One region of the Muriventricola aceti genome, then DNA from elsewhere that is predicted to be linked to it. Evidence: a T-box and tRNA genes for the amino acid it is inferred to sense, from the RefSeq annotation. Region 1 holds a T-box; the other holds one or more tRNA genes.
The links. A T-box is a leader RNA that pairs with one kind of tRNA and senses whether it is charged. The one in region 1 lies ahead of OCV64_RS05810 (glycine--tRNA ligase), so its partner is inferred to be a tRNA-Gly.
Positions count from the first base shown of each region.

Region 2: it encodes a tRNA-Gly, which carries the amino acid that the T-box ahead of OCV64_RS05810 (glycine--tRNA ligase) is inferred to sense. The anticodon was not compared.

Region 1 is NZ_JAOQKF010000004.1:97,602-101,007, forward strand. Features, by position in the region: gene OCV64_RS05810 (glycine--tRNA ligase) at 1-1,388, opposite strand, end outside; T-box leader at 1,457-1,670, opposite strand; gene OCV64_RS05815 (ribbon-helix-helix domain-containing protein) at 1,710-1,883, opposite strand; gene OCV64_RS05820 (hypothetical protein) at 1,978-2,199, shown strand; gene OCV64_RS05825 (DivIVA domain-containing protein) at 2,238-2,978, opposite strand; gene OCV64_RS05830 (cell division protein SepF) at 3,102-3,406, opposite strand, start outside.
Region 2 is NZ_JAOQKF010000002.1:100,950-104,355, reverse strand. Features, by position in the region: gene OCV64_RS02570 (V-type ATP synthase subunit D) at 1-366, shown strand, start outside; gene sstT (serine/threonine transporter SstT) at 497-1,714, opposite strand; tRNA gene OCV64_RS02560 (tRNA-Gly) at 1,864-1,939, opposite strand; gene OCV64_RS02555 (GntR family transcriptional regulator) at 2,349-3,083, shown strand; gene OCV64_RS02550 (TRAP transporter substrate-binding protein) at 3,292-3,406, shown strand, end outside.

The DNA of each region.
Region 1 (3,406 bases):
AGCTCGCTGATGGGAACACGGACCTGCTCCATGGTGTCCCGGTCCCGGATGGTAACGGCGTTGTCCGCCTCATCGGTGTCGCTGCCCACGGTCTGGAAGTCCACGGTGATGCAGTAGGGGGTGCCGATCTCGTCCTGCCGGCGGTAACGCTTGCCGATGGAGCCGGCGTCGTCGTAGTCCACCATGAAATACTTGGACAGCTCGGCCTGGATCTCCCGGCCCTTGTCGGCCAGCTTCTTGGACAGGGGAAGCACGGCGCACTTGAAGGGGGCCAGGGCAGGGTGGAGGCGCAGGACAGTGCGGACATCGTTCTTCTCGGCATCCACCACCTCCTCGTCATAGGCGTCCACCAGGAAGGCCAGTGTCACCCGGTCGGCGCCCAGGGAGGGCTCCACCACATAGGGGATATAGTGCTCGTTCTTCTCCTGGTCGAAGTAGGTCATGTCCTTGCCGGAGGTGTTCTGGTGGGCGGTCAGGTCGAAGTTGGTCCGGCTGGCCACGCCCCACAGCTCGCCCCAGCCGAAGGGGAATACGAACTCAAAGTCAGTGGTGGCGTTGGAGTAGTGGGACAGCTCCTCCGGGTCGTGGTCCCGCAGGCGTAAATTCTCATCCCTCATGCCCAGGTTCAACAGCCACTGATGGCAGAAGTCCTTCCAGTAGGCGAACCATTCCAGCTCGGTGCCGGGGGTGCAGAAGAACTCCAGCTCCATCTGCTCAAATTCACGGGTACGGAAGGTGAAGTTTCCGGGGGTGATCTCGTTGCGGAAGGACTTGCCCACCTGGCACACGCCGAAGGGCAGCTTCCGGCGGGTGGTGCGCTGGACGTTCTGGAAGTTGACAAAGATGCCCTGGGCGGTTTCGGGGCGGAGGTAGACGGTGTTTTTTGCGTCCTCGGTAACACCCTGGAAGGTCTTGAACATCAGGTTAAACTGGCGGATGTCGGTCCAGTTGTGCTTGCCGCAGGAGGGGCAGGGGATGTTGTGCTCCTCCACAAACTCCTTCATCTGGGCCTGGCTCATGGCGTCCACGCTGTGGCCCAGGTCAAAGCTGTTCTCCTGGCACCAATCCTCGATGACCTTGTCGGCGCGGAAGCGTTCCTTACACTCCTTGCAGTCCATCAGGGGGTCGGAGAAGCCGCCCACGTGGCCGGAGGCCACCCACACCTGGGGATTCATCAAAATGGCGGCGTCCAGGCCCACGTTGTAGGGGTTCTCCTGAACGAACTTCTTCCACCATGCCTTTTTCACATTGTTTTTCAGCTCCACACCCAGGGGACCGTAGTCCCAGGTGTTGGCCAGTCCGCCGTAGATCTCGCTGCCGGAGAAAATGAAGCCCCGGCCCTTACACAGGTTGACGATCTTCTCCATGGTCTTTTTGGTGTTTTTCATGGTAACTGCTCCTTTTCATCATACTGTTTGATTGGCTCAGAGCAAAAAAAGCGCCCCGAGCCCTTGGGGCTCAGGGCGAATATGTTACAAATATCCGCGGTTCCACCTGAATTCGTGTCTGGCTGACACGCGCTTCGTTCCCGGTAACGGCGGGGGGACCGGCGGGCCATTTCCTGCCCGCGCTCCAGAGGCGCCTTCCCTTCGCGGCTTTGGAGGATTTTCACCAGCCATCCTCTCTCTGAAGCCCCGCCGCTGGGTACTATTCTCTGTCCTTGCTTTGAAGCGTATTGTATGACAGTTTTTATCCGTTGTCAAGGGAATTTACGGTTTTTTCGCCCCGTCAGCCCCGTTTTTTTCCATCCGCTCCAGATGGGCCTTCAGGAGCAGATTGATATAGCTGGACAAAGAGCGGTCCTCTCTTTCAGCCAGACGCTTTGTCTGCTCCAGTACCGGGTCATCCAATGTAATACTGATTTTTGTTTTAAGCGGCTTCATACTTATCACCATATACGACTATACTATCAAATAGTATTTAATATTGACGAATCCTATCGAATCGCCTATAATCGTACTAAAAGAGGTGATGCATATGTATTCCAATGATTTTGAAGCCGCCTTCTCCTGCTTTTTAGAGCGGAGGGACTATGACGAGGCGGCGAACCAGATGTTCACCCTGGCCCGTCTGGCCTTTGCCGCTGGATGGCAGGCGGCGGGGGGGACCCCGCCTCAGGAGGAGCCCATCTTTACCCTCCTCCGCGGCGGCGCGGAAGATGGACAGCGTGAAGCGGCCTCTCAGCCGGAAATCGGTTGAGAGGCCGCTTATTTCACGCCGGACAAGTCCGGCTCTCTTCATTTGATCTCATAGTCTCGGCCGAACTGGAGCTCACCGAAGTTAATGCGGCTGCCCCGGACTGGGGGCAGATCCTCCTCATCTTCGTCCTCCGCCTCGCCGCCCGACACGGGGCCAAACTCGGCGGTATCCTCCAGATCCTCAGGCTCCTCCTCCGCCTCCTGGCGGGCCTTCAAATTCTCCGCCGTGGCCTCCAGCATGGCCTGGTTCAGCAATCGCTGAACATTGTCGTCTATCTCGGACACCGTTTCCTCCACCGGATCAGGGGCCGGCTGGGGCTGGGCGTCGGGACACATCTCGCCCAGCTGGTCCAAAAATTCCTCCTGCTTGGCGTGGATGGCCCGCAGCTTATCCACAAAGGCGGCGGTGGCGTTCTTGGCCTGCTGAAGCCGGAACTCCTCCGCCTCCACCTCCTTGGTAATGCTCTCCATACGCTGGCGCGCTTCGCCCTCCGCCTCGTGGATCAGGGCGGCACGCTTCTGCTCCGCCTCCCGGACCAGATCATCCGCCCGGCGCTGGGCGATCATAAAGGCCTGCCGCATGGCGTCCTCGGTGGCCCGGTACTCCTCCACCTTGTCGGCCAACACCTTCATCTTGCTTTTCAGCACGGCGTTCTCGCTGTACAGGGCGGAGTAATCCGCCGTCAGAATATCCAAAAATTCGTCCACCTGGGACATATTGTAGCCGTTGAAGGTGGCCTTTTGAAAGGCGCGCTCAGACACTTCCTGGGGCGTAAGCATAGTGTGATCCCTCCTAAAATCTTTCTACTGCCAAAAGGGAAGCGGGCCGACGGGTATGCCGGCCCTTCCAATTTACGGCGCTTGCCGCGCCGCCCCATCCGTGACGGGGCTTGGGCGGCGATCTCAGAAATATAGCCCGTTGTTCTCCAGTTCGTCGATCAGGTCGCCCAGGATATCCACGTTGTAAGGGGTGATGATATAGGTGGAGATGGCCACCTTTTTGATCTTGCCCTCGTTGGCGTAGGCCACGCCGGACAGGAAGTCCAGCAGGCGGCGGGCGATCTCCTTGTTGGTGGACTCCAGGTTCAGCACCACCGTTCGCTTCTCCCGCAGATGGTCGGCGATGGCGGAGGCGTCCTCAAACTTCTCCGGTTTGACCAGCACCACCTGGAGCTGGGTCGCCGCCCGGATGTTGACCACCTTGTTGC
Region 2 (3,406 bases), on a different contig from region 1:
GAGATCTATCCCTATGGCTTTGCCCAGACCAGCGGCGAGCTGGACGACGCGGTAGACGCTATGTCACAGGTGTTCCAGGATATGCTGAAGCTGGCGGAGATCGAAAAGACCTCACAGCTTTTGGCGGAGGAGATCGAGAAGACCCGCCGACGGGTCAACGCCCTGGAGTATGTGAAGATCCCGGAGATGCAGAAAAATATCAAGTATATCACCATGAAGCTGGATGAAAACGAGCGGGCCAACACCATTCGACTGATGAAGGTGAAGGATATGCTTCTGAAGGAGGCCATCGAGGATCGGAGAGCCGAGAACGCTAGAGCCGCAAAGGTTTTCAGGGCTTCAGGTGAGGCGCCGCAAGAGGTTTAAGGCGTATGTTTCCTCACTTTGTCAATGGGACAAGATAAAAAAGGAGGCACTGCCCGGAAAATCCAGGGCAGTGCCTCCTTATTATATTTAACCCACTGTTTTAGACGTATGGAGGAATGGGTCCCCTCCATCAATACCCCATATCCAGTCCGGCTTTCCTGCGGCCGCGGAACTCGGCCGCGGCAGTGAACAGCACATCGGAGGAGGAGTTAAGTGCGGTTTCACAGGAGTCCTGAATGACACCGATGATAAAGCCGATGCCGACCACCTGCATGGCTATGTCGCTGGAGATACCGAACATACTGCAGGCCATTGGGATGAGGAGCAGCGAGCCTCCCGCCACGCCGGAGGAGCCACAGGCGGCCACAGAGGAAACCAAACTCAGCAGGAGGGCAGTGGGAAAGTCCACAGAGATACCCAGCGTGTTGGCGGCGGCCAGGGTAAGGATGGTGATAGTGATGGCAGCGCCAGCCATGTTAATAGTAGCTCCCAGGGGAATGGAAACGGAGTACTTCTCCTTATCCAGACCCAAGTCTTCACACAGCTTCATATTCACCGGGATATTAGCCGCCGAGCTGCGGGTAAAGAAAGCCATGATGCCGCTGTCCTTCAGACATCGAAAGACCAGGGGATAGGGATTTTTCCGAATAGCCAGGTAGACAATGATGGGGTTGACGACCAGAGCTACCAGGAGCATACAGCCTACTAAGACCAGAATTAGCCGGCCATAATTCAGAAAGGACTCAAAGCCGGTATCGGATACCGTGGTATAGACAAGCCCTAGGATGCCGAAGGGGGCGCAGCTAATGACCCATCGGATTGCGGAGGACAGCATATTGGAGATGTCGCCCAGTACAGTCTTGGTGCCCTCGCCGGCCTCACGCATGGCTAGTCCAAAGACAACGGCCCACAGCAGCACGCCAATATAGTTTGCTTCAGCGATGGCGGAGATGGGGTTGCTTACGGCGCTGTTCAGCAGATTCTGGAGCACGTCAGCGATGCCGCCAGGGGCAGCCTGCTCGGCCTGCTCGACTAAAATCAGAGTGGAGGGAAAGAGAAAGCTGGTCACCACGGCGCACAGCGCGGCCAGAAAGGTGCCAATCAGATAAAAGACGATCACAGCGGACATGTTGCTCTTAGCTCCCTTTTTATGCTGTGAGAGGGAGTGAAGGACGAGGAAAAAGACCAGCAGAGGGGCCAGAGCCTTCAAGGCATTGACGAACAGAGTGCCCAGGATACCGATGACGGAGGCCTGAGGCAGGAGGGCGCCTAGAGCGGCGCCCAGAATAAGTCCCACGATGATCCGTTTGACTAGGCTGATATGGTTCCACTTGTGTAAGAGTTCCATACTTCCGATTCCTTTCTTTGGTGAAGTAAAGGGGAGCGTAACCCTTTACCACAGGGCTGAATAAGGGACCGCTGACCTGCCCTGAAGGGACAGTGGCTGGGCACGAAAATTCAAAAAGAAAGACACGACATATGTCGTGTCTTTCCACTTGGAGCGAGTGACGAGGCTCGAACTCGCTACCTCCACCTTGGCAAGGTGGCGCTCTACCAGATGAGCTACACTCGCAGCGACAAATGGTATTATAACAGAAAACAGAGCGATGTCAACCCCGAAATTTAAATTTTGAAAAAATATAAAAATGTCTTTGTCATGATTGGTTGACAAATTTGCAACAAAATTTAGTTGAGGAAATTATATTGCCTTTTATTCTGTTCATTGTGACCGCCAAAGGCTGCTTAGAGAATTTTCCATTTTTTGATATAATTGGCTTGCTTTTGTGTAAAGGTAAGGAAAATTTTGATGCGTTACCGCATTCATGGGATCAAGTGAGAAGCCGCCGGAAATATCCTGGAATTGACATATTATAGAGAACGTGATATAAAAAATATAATAATTGGCATGAGAAATGCAGGATTTGCCGCTGGGTACAGCAGAATATTTTTGGGATTGAGCCAGAAGCATGGAGAAGTAGGATATGGTACAGTATTTAGAAAAAATCGAAAAGAACAAAAGCTACAGCACGAAAATCTATCAGCAGATCAAATCGCTGATCATTACAGGCAAGCTGAAAGCGGGAAGCAACGTCAACGAACGGGAATTTGCCTCCATGCTGGGGGTGAGCCGGACGCCGCTGCGAGATGCGCTGACCCTTTTGGAGAAGGAAGGCTGGGTGGAGCAGAACGGAAAAATACGCATGGTTGCTCCTCTGTTGTGGCGGAACATTCTGGAACTGCTGGAGATTCGGGAGCCCATCGACATGCTCGGCTTTGAGCTGGCCTTTTATAAATATACACCGGAGGACTTTGCCCACCTGCATGGCATCCTCCAGGAGATGATGGACGTTACCAAGCAGGATCACGGTTCCTATTACAGCATCATGGCGCTGGATACCAGCTTTCACCGCTATATCAATCGAAAATCCGGGAATAGCATCTTATTTACCTTTTCGGAGGAGATCAACGAAAAGGTGACCCGAGCTTCTATCCTTAGCATGAAATACAGTGGAAAGGACGGCAATGCTTTTGCTCAGGAGCACCTTGCCATTCTGAAGTGCATGGAGAGCGGGGACTATGAAAATGCGTGCCGGTACCTGTCGGAACACTACAGCGCATGGAGGCAGCGAATGCTCTCGCTGCCGGGACACCTTGGCTTTGATCCGGCGAATCTGGATACCAAGCTTCAAGAAGAGTTCGTTACAATAGACAAATAATATCGATAATATTTGGATAATATAGAAAATTCGCCTGATTTGGGTTGACTTTTTGGTGTAGTTGATGTATAAATAAGTTGCTATTTTTGGTATGCCAAACGCCAAATGCCAAATACCAAGTGCCAAGATAAGCAGAAATTAGATTAGATGGTGTAGGGGAAAGAAATGTTTCCGCCATCATAATTAATGTAAGAAAGGAGAATCAAAAATGAAACTAAAAAGGAACCTTGCATCCCTGCTTTCTGCCGTCTTGTTGCTCCCAGTGCTGGCCGGTTGCGGAAGCGGGGACTCCGGCAGCAACAACGAGCCCCGGGTATTAAAAT